Geothrix sp. 21YS21S-2: one gene and its partner. The protein of the gene in region 1 binds, or shares a complex with, the protein of each later gene. Links are inferred from orthologs where the notes say so. Each region holds a gene or a part of one and is shown on either strand. Other genes may lie near its edges.

Region 1 (5,045 bases):
ACCCGCCTTTGCAGGGCCCTGCCCTCGGGGGTGTCGGGGTTGCCTTCCAGCTGGGAGTCGCCGTGCGCTTCGGCAGCCAGGAGGGCGGGGTCCATGCCCAGGGCGACCAGGTGGCGCACCGCGGCCTGGGCCCGCTGGGAGCTGAGGTCCAGGGCGTCCTGGCCCTTGGCCCGGCCCTGCTCGTCCTGGGCGGTGTGGCCCTCGCACACAAGGGTGTAGCCGGGGTACTGGAGGGCGATCTCGGAGATGCGCTTCATCATGGGCTCGAAGCTGGGGTCGAAGGCCGATCCGCCCTCGCTGAAGAGGAGGCCTCCCCGGAAGCGCACCACCTGCATCTTCACGCCGTGGTCCTGGCCCTCGACGGGCTTGAGGTCGTTGAGGAGCTTCTCCAGGTCCGCGGCGCGCTCGGGGGCGATGCCGGTGTGGCCGGGGAGGACGCCCTCCCCCTTGGCGCCCAGCTCGTGCTGGAGGGCCAGGAGCACCTCCTGCACCTTGCGCTGGTCCTGGGAGGTGAAGGAATAGATCACGGCGAAGAAGGCCATGAGCTGCACCATGAGGTCCGCGAAGGTGATGAACCACAGGCCCTCGTAGTCGTCCTTCCGGCGCTGGGACCGGCTCAGGATCTTAGCCACGGGGGGCTCCGGCCCTGCGGGTCTTGAACCGGGGCGCCAGGGAGGCGTTGAGCTGCTCCTCCAGCTGGCCGGGGTTCATCTCGTCGGCGATGCCCAGGACGCCCTCGAGGATGAGGCGCTTGCGCTGGGCCTCCTCCCGGCTGCGGAGCTCCAGCTTGCCCGAGATGGGCAGGGCGAAGAGGTAGGCGATGACCGCGCCGTAGAGGGTGGACAGGAGGGAAAGCGCCATTCCCAGGCCGATGCCGCTGGGGTCCTTCAGGCTCGCGAAGAGGTGCACCATGCCGATGAGGGTGCCCACCATGCCGAAGCTGGGGGCGGCGGTGGCGATGAAGCGGAAGATCTCCTGGCCCAGGCCGTGGCGCTCCTGGGTGGCGAAGATCTCCTGGCTCAGCACGTCGCTGATGTGGTCCCGGTCCACCCGGTCCACCACCATGCGGATGCCGGCCTGCATGAAGGGGTCCGCGGGCATGTGCCGCTCCAGGCCCAGGACGCCCTCCCGACGGGCCCGCTGGGACAGGCCCACCAGCTCGTTGACGATCTCCTGGTGGGCGGCGGGGTGGGTGAAGAAGGCCTGGGTGGCCACGCCGAAGGCGCCGCGCACGGCTCCCAGGGGGAACCGGATGAGGGTGGAGGCGATGACCCCCCCGACCACCACGATCATGCTCTCCGGGTGGATGAAGTACCGGGGATTGGGCCCCAGGGAGATGGCCAGCACCAGCAGGCCAAGGCCCAGGAGCAGGCCGATCAGGGTTCCACGATCCATGGGGCGCCTCGGAGGGATTGATGACAGCTAGAGGTTACCAAGGAATTCCCGTGCCGTTTCACCCCAGGGCGAGGCCGGGGGGGAAGCCCATGGCCAGGCGGACCATGGCGATGGACGGATCCACGCTGCCGTCGCACCTGCGGATGGTCACGGGGGGCGCCACCACCGGGAACCCCGCGGCCTCCCCGAACCCCTCCGGCAGGTCACCTTTCCGGCACCCGGCGAACAGCGCGATGCCGTACGGCTCCCCCTCCTTGAACACCACGTCCTGCCGGCGCATGAGGAGGAGCTCCGCTTCCCGGTAGGCCTTCTCGGCGCGGTCGATCTGGTCGGAGGGGAACACGCACGCGAAGAGCCCCCCCGGCGCCAGGATGCGCGCGGCGGCCTTGGCGTAGTCCCCGATGTCCCCCCGCACCTCCAGCCGGGCCGGAATGGCCTGGGGATGCGCGGCCTCGGCCTTGGAGCCCACGGGCCAGTAGGGCGGCGAACCCAGCACCAGGTCGAAGGGTTCCTCCCCCGCGAACAGGTCCGGGTCCCGCAGGTCCCCTTCGTGGATGGTGTAGCGGTCCTGGAGGCCGTTGTAGGCCACGCTCTTGCGGGCCAGGCGCGCGGAGATGGCCTGGGCCTCCACGGTGTGGATCCGGGCGCCGGGGCAGCGCCAGGCCACGGAGGTGGCCACGCTGCCGATGCCCGAGCCCAGATCCGCCACCCGGGCCGGCCTCGGGCACCAGGTGGTGCCGTACCAGGCGGTGAGGATGTCGTCCGTGGAGAAGCGGTGGCCGCGCCGGTACTGGAAGAGCCGGTAGTGGCCGGTGATGAAGTCCAGGGTCTCGCCCTCCTCGGGCTCGACGCCCCCGGGGGGCCTGGGGCCGGGCCGGGTCCAGCCCTTGTAGACGTCGTCAGTCATCGGTCTCCCCGGGTTCTTCCTCGACGCCGTCGAACAGCCCGCCCTCGGGCAGGGGCGGCTCCAGGCGCGCCAGGGCCAGGGCCTCCAGGTTCGCCTCGCCGAAGTCCCCCAGCCGGGGCAGGTCGTTGAGGCTCCGCAGGCCGAAGTGGACCAGGAACTTCATGGTGGTGGCCCACATCATGGGCCGGCCCACCACCGCCTTGCGGCCGGCGGGGGTGATGAGCTCGCGCTCGGCCAGGCTCTTGACCTGGGTGGAGCAGCTGGTGACGCCGCGCAGCTCGTTGATCTCGGGGATGGTCACCGGCTGGCGGTAGGCGATGATGGCCAGGGTCTCGATCTGGGCGGGGGTGAGCTTGCCGCTGCGGGTGATGGTCACCAGGCGGCTGATCATCGCCTGGTACTCCGGCGCCGCCGCCAGGCGCCAACCTCCCCCCACCTCCAGCAGCCGCAGGCCCCGGGGCGGCACCAGCCGCTCCGCGAGCTTCTCCAGGCCCAGCCGGATGGTGCCTTCGCCCAGTCCCGTCAGCTCCTTCAGCCGCGCCATGTCCAGCACCTCGCCGCTGGCCACCAGCACCGCCTCCAGGGCGCCGGGCAGGTCCCCGCCGGCCTCCCACAGGGGCTCGGAATCCTGGAAGATCTCGTTGCCGTCCGTCACCGGAACAGCCCCAGGCGCTGGCCCACCCGCACCGGTCCCGCCGTCAGGGCAGGCTCCCACCGGGCCGCGCCGGGCCCGCCGATGAGCAGCACCACGGTGCTCCCGAACTGGAACGTGCCCAGGTCGTCCCCGGGGGCGCAGGGCAGGAGGTCCACGGGCAGCGACCCGTCCCGGGGGAGGGTCCGGCCGCTGAGCCACCGCCCGTCGATGATCACGCCCCCCACGTGGGTGGCGCCCACCGCCACCGCGGCCACCTCCAGCCCCTCGTCGGGGCCCGCGCCCAGGGCCACCCAGGTGGCCCGGCGGTTGCGCTCGTAGAGGCGGGGGACATGGGTGGTGCTGGCGTCGTTCACGGGCCAGAGCTCCCCCTCCACCCGGCCCACGGCGGTCACCAGCCCGCGGATGGGAACGTGGATGCGGTGGTAGTCCCTGGGGGACAGGTAGAGGGTCAGGTAGTGGCCCCCCTCGAAGCGGGCCGCGCCGGGGTCGTGCTTGAGGAGCTCGCCGATGCCGTAGGGGAGGCCCTTGGCCTGGATGGCCCGGCCGGCCTGGATGCGGCCGGAGGCGATGAGGAGGCCGTCCACGGGGCTGTTGACGCAGCCCGGGGCCTCCGGGGCCTGGGGCCTCAGGCCGGGCTTCAGGCGCCTCGTGAAGAGGGCCTGGAGGCTGGGGTAGTCGGCCAGGGGACGCTCGGCTTCGGCCATGTCCAGGCCGTAGGCCCGCACGAAGCGGCCCAGGACGGCCTCCCGGAGGCCTCCCGGGAGGGTGCGGCCGGCGGCCCACCCCGCCGCGGCGGAGCCGAGCTTCTTGGGGTAGACGCGCAGGAGGGAAAGGGAAAGGGGCCAGGAAGTCATTGCCAACCAAGTTATCACGCCCAGGGCGCAGCCCAGGATCAGGACGGCGGTCCGGCGGGACCTGGGGCGGAGCTTCATTTTCCACATAGTGACAAATTAACCTACCTGATTAGTCATGTTATATTCGATCTTTTTTTATTGATAGGGGTCACATTCCGGACTCCCGTGCCCGAATATCAGCGATAATCAAGGGTCCCCCCACCCCTTGATCCCTCATTCCCCAGGACGGATCCAAGCAGGTACTTGGGGAAAACGAAGTCATCTTCTCACGACGAAGGAGACGCCCATGTCCAGTGCTCACCATGCACCCGCCCCAGGGGATTCCCTCGCCTCCCGCCTGCGCCATGAATTGGGCATCAACCTCAACCACTGCTACCAGTGCGGCAAGTGCGCCGCGGGCTGCCCGGTGGCCGAGGACATGGACAACACCTCCTGCCAGACCCTGCGCCTCCTCCAGCTGGAACGGCCCGAACTGGACCGCCGGGTCCTGGAGAGCGAGGCCATCTGGCTGTGCCTGGCCTGCGAGACCTGCTCCACCCGCTGCCCCCAGGAGGTGGAGGTGGCCAAGGTCATGGACTACGTCCGCGAGGCCTCCCTCGCCCTGGACCTGGCCCATCCCAGGAGCAGGGACATCCTGGCCTTCCACCGCGCCTTCCTGGACTCCATCCGCGTCACCGGCCGCCTCTATGAAATCGGCCTGGTGGCCGACTACAAGCTGCGCAGCCGCCACCTCATGAAGGACGTGGGGCTGGCCCCGAAGATGTACGTGCGCGGCAAGCTCCCCCTCCTGCCCCACTTCATCAAGGGCCGCAGCGGCATGAAACGGATCTTCCAGCTCACGCTGGGAAAGAAGAGGTGACCCCATGAAGATCGGCTACTACCCCGGGTGCTCCCTCCTCGGCTCCTCAAGGGAGTTCGACGAATCCGTCAGGGCCCTGGCCCCCGCCCTGGGCCTCGAGCTGGTGCACGTCCCCGACTGGAACTGCTGCGGGGCGTCGAGCGCCCACGTGCTGGACCACAGGCTCGCCCTGGCCCTGCCCGCGCGCATCCTGGCCCAGGCCGAGGCCGCGGGCCTCACCGAGATCCTGGCCCCCTGCGCGGCCTGCTACAACCGCCTGTCCACGGCCCGGGACACCCTCGAGAAGGACCCCGCCCTGGCCCGGGAGATCGAGGCCATCATCGAGCAGCCCGTCACCGGCAAGGTGCGCATCGTGAACATCCTCGAGGTGCTGGA
Region 2 (3,624 bases), 1.0 Mb from region 1 along the record:
GCGCTCGGTGATGTCGGTGCACATGCCCGTCATGCGGGCCGGGCGGCCCTGGTCGTCCCAGGCCACCACCTTGCCCGCGTCGAAGACCCAGATCCAGTCCGTGGTCCCGCCCAGGATGCGGTACTCCACCTGGAAGGTGGCCTGCCGCCCCTCCAGATGGGCGTTCATGGCCCCTTCCACCTGGAGGCGGTCCTCGGGGTGGATCCGGGCGAGTCCGCCCTCCAGCGTGGGCGGCACGCCCGCGGGGGTGAGCCCCAGCATGGAGAACCAGCGGGGGCTGCGGTACACCTCGCCCTTGGCGAGGTTCCAGTCCCAGAGGCCCTGCTGGGTGCCCTCCAGGGCCAGGTTGAGCCGCTCCTCGGAGGCGTGGAGGGCCGCCTCGGCCTCCTTGAGGGCCGTGATGTCCCGGGATACGGCGGCGATGCGGTGGATGCGCGACCACTTGTTCCGCACCGGGGTGAGAGTGGTCTGGAAGCTCCGGGCCCGGCCCTCCACCACGTGCTCCTCCTCGTACAGGAGGGGCCGCTCCTCGGCCAGCACCCGGCTGAAGTGGTTCACCAGGAGCTCGGCGCTCTCGGGGGGGAGGCACTGCGCGGGCGTCTTGCCCGTGAACTCCGGGAGCAGGAACCCCGAGCCCCCGCCCAGGGGCGGGTTCACCGTCTCGAAGGTGAGCTCCCCGGCCTCGGAGACCCCCACCACGTAGATCCAGTCGTAGAGGTTGGGGAAGAGGCCGTCGTAGGCCTGGTCCGCGAGGAGCTTGGCAAGGGGGGTCTCGGAGGGGCTCACTTCTCGTCCACCGCCAGACCCAGCTGCTCCAGGTCCTTGCGGGCCGCCACGCTCCCGGCGGCCGCGGCCTTCCGGTACCACTTGACGCCTTCCTTGCGGTCCATGGGGACGTTCAGGCCGTTGTAGTACATCGTCCCCAGCATGCGCATGGCGCCGGAGTCGCCCTGGGCGGCCTTGTCCAGGTACGGGACGAGGACCGCGGGGATCTCCTCCCGGGCCTGCGCCGGGGCCGGGGCCTCCCCGCCCGGATAGAGGAAGTAGTAGGCCACGGTGCCGCCCAGGATCGCCACGGCCAGGATGCCGAAGATCCAGAGCAGGGGCCGGGAGGCCCGCGCCGGCGCCTGGCGCGCCTCGGGCAGGGGCGCGACGACGGGGAGGGACTGGGTCGTGACGGCCTCCTGCCTCGGGGGGGGCGGGATGATCCGCATGGGCTGGGTGTCCTGGAGCCTGGGCGCCCCGGTCTTCAGGACCTGCGTGGCGTCGGGATCCGTGGGGATGCCGGGATCGGTCTTGTCGTGGGCGGAATTCTCGCTCATGGGCGCTCCTCCTGGGCGGCTTCCCGCCAGGCCTGGAATCGGGGGACGAAGACGAAGAACATGACGGTGGTCAGGGCGATGAAGGACCGGGCGTAGCGCTCGGCCGGCGGCCCCCCCAGGGCGTAGTAGACGATTCCGTAGAGGGAACTGAGCTCGAACAGGGCGGCGTAGAGGATGGTCTCACGGATCACGGTTCCGGGGCGCCGGGCCTCCTCCAGGCTCCCGAAGGTCCGCCGGACCTTGCTCCAGCGCCAGGTCACGAAGAACGCCGACGCGAAGGTCAGCCCCGTGAAGGTGTAGCCCAGCTGCTGCACCACGCCGTCCGGGGGCGCCGCCCCGGGCCGGATGGCCGTGCCCAGCATGAGCTGCAGGAGCAGGGGCCAGGCCACGCAGATGAACAGGCCGATGACGTAGGCGATGCGGAAGGCCTTTGCGAGGGAGGGGCTGGGTTCGCGGGTCACGATGCTAGGCCGCGCGAACCCGGATTTCGCCGAAGGCTTCCGACTGCACCAGGAGGATCCGCCCGGTGCGGACCATCTCCAGGAGGGCCAGGAAGGTGAGCACCAGCTCCTCCCGGGAGCCGGCGGTGGCCAGGAGCCCGCCGAAGGCCTCCCACCGCCCGTCCAGGAGGAAGGCGGTGACCTCGGCGATGCGCTGGTCCAGGGTCTTGGGGGGGGTGCGCACCTGCACCGGCGGGGGCGGCAGGAGCCGCTTGAGGGCGTCCCGGTACGCCGCGAGCAGGTCGAAGAGGTTGGCCTTGATGGGCTCCTCCTCCACCCGTGCGTGGTCCCGGATGTCCAGCCCCGGCGCGAAGACCACCTTCTGCCACTCGGTCTCGCGGCTGGAGAGCTCCTTGGCGGCCTCCTTCACCTGCTGGTAGTCCAGGAGGCGCTGCACCAGGTCCTCGCGGGGATCCTCCAGGCCCTCGTCCGCGGGGGGCCGGGGGAGCATCATGCGGCTCTTGATCTGCAGGAGGTGGGCGGCCATGGCCACGAACTCCGCGGCGATCTCCAGGTTCAGCTCCTCCATGAGGAGCAGGTAGTCCATGTACTGGCGGGTCACCGAGGCCATGGGCAGGTCCAGGATGTCCAGCTTCTGCTCCCGGATCAGGTGCAGGAGCAGGTCCAGGGGGCCGTCGAAGGAGGCCAGATGCAGCTCGAGGTCGCGGAACTTCGTCTCGAAGCCCTTCGGGGGCTCGAAGGCGGGATGCTCTCGGGGGGTGTCGGTCATGGCAGTCCATTGTAGCCCAGTGCGGTAGGATTGACTCCTATGGCGCGTCCCCCCGTTCTCCCCGGCCCCCGTCCCGACTGGTTGAAGATCAAGGTCCCGGCTCCCGAGGTGGTGGCCGAGGTGGAGGCCCTGGTGCGGTCGAACCGCCTGGTCACCGTCTGCGAGGAGGCCCGGTGCCCCAACCTCCACGAATGCTGGGGAATCCATCGCACCGCCACCTTCATGCTGCTGGGCGACGTGTGCACCCGGCACTGCGGCTTCTGCAACGTGGGCAAGGGCCGCCCGGGCGAGGTGGACCCCGGCGAGCCCCAGCGCGTGGCCGAAGCGGTGGCATCATTGGGGTTGGCTTTCGCGGTGGTCACGAGCGTGAACCGGGACGACCTCCCCGACGGGGGCGCCGCCCACTTCGCCGCCACCATCCGCTGGATCCGCACCCTGGTGCCGGGCTGCGGGGTGGAGGTGCTGATCCCCGACTTCAGCGGGAGCGAGGCCTGCCTGGCGACGGTGCTGGAGGCCGCCCCCCAGGTCCTCAACCACAACGTCGAGACCGTGGAGCGCCTGTACAAGCGGGTGCGCCCCGACGCGGACTACGCCCAGAGCCTGCGGGTCCTGGCCGGCGCCGCCCGCCACCGGGACGCCGCCGCCCCCGCCCTGCGCGTCAAGAGCGGCATCATGGTGGGCCTGGGCGAGACCCCCGAGGAGGTGCTGGACCTCATGGGCCACTGGCGGGACTCCTCCGTGGACATCGCCACCCTGGGCCAGTACCTGCCCCCCTCCCCCCTGCATCTGCCCCTGGCGCGGTACGTCGAACCCGCCGAGTTCGACATGTATAGGCGCAAGGGCCTCGAGATGGGCTTCCAGCGGGTGGAATCGGGCCCCCTGGTGCGCAGCAGCTACCACGCGCAGGACAGCTACCAGGGATGAGCATGCGACGACTGGCCGTCATCCACCACCGCCACATGGACTGGGTCCCCGCCCTGCGGGAGGCCGAACCCCGCCTGGACATCCGCGGCTGGCACCCCCGGGAGGCCGGCGAGGCCGAATGGCTGGCGGAGGCCGAGGGCCTCTTCGC

What was found.
Region 2: scpB (region 1) and RAH40_RS21510 share a complex: the UniProt entries of both Bacillus subtilis proteins name them as parts of the cohesin-like complex. The link is inferred for Geothrix sp. 21YS21S-2 from one-to-one orthologs.

Annotation. Positions count from the first base shown.
Region 1 is NZ_CP132910.1:3,880,678-3,885,722, reverse strand. Bases 1,127-4,104 are described here. They hold scpB (SMC-Scp complex subunit ScpB), read right to left. Parts: upstream 2,958-4,104; coding sequence 2,295-2,957; downstream 1,127-2,294. Other genes in these bases: RAH40_RS17125 (4Fe-4S dicluster domain-containing protein), read left to right, coding at 4,098-4,104; asd (archaetidylserine decarboxylase), read right to left, coding at 2,954-3,811; RAH40_RS17140 (tRNA1(Val) (adenine(37)-N6)-methyltransferase), read right to left, coding at 1,454-2,302; RAH40_RS17145 (motility protein A), read right to left, coding at 1,127-1,395. Outside these bases: RAH40_RS17150 (flagellar motor protein MotB), read right to left, coding at 1-632; more of RAH40_RS17145, read right to left, coding at 625-1,126; more of RAH40_RS17125, read left to right, coding at 4,105-4,670; RAH40_RS17120 (CoB--CoM heterodisulfide reductase iron-sulfur subunit B family protein), read left to right, coding at 4,675-5,045. UniProt on the Bacillus subtilis protein: Participates in chromosomal partition during cell division. May act via the formation of a condensin-like complex containing Smc and ScpA that pull DNA away from mid-cell into both cell halves.
Region 2 is NZ_CP132910.1:4,904,967-4,908,590, forward strand. Bases 671-3,624 are described here. They hold RAH40_RS21510 (ScpA family protein), read right to left. Parts: upstream 2,553-3,624; coding sequence 1,788-2,552; downstream 671-1,787. Other genes in these bases: RAH40_RS21495 (PAS domain-containing sensor histidine kinase), read right to left, coding at 671-786; RAH40_RS21500 (hypothetical protein), read right to left, coding at 783-1,322; RAH40_RS21505 (hypothetical protein), read right to left, coding at 1,319-1,783; lipA (lipoyl synthase), read left to right, coding at 2,592-3,476; RAH40_RS21520 (D-2-hydroxyacid dehydrogenase), read left to right, coding at 3,479-3,624. Outside these bases: more of RAH40_RS21495, read right to left, coding at 1-670. UniProt on the Bacillus subtilis protein: Participates in chromosomal partition during cell division. May act via the formation of a condensin-like complex containing Smc and ScpB that pull DNA away from mid-cell into both cell halves.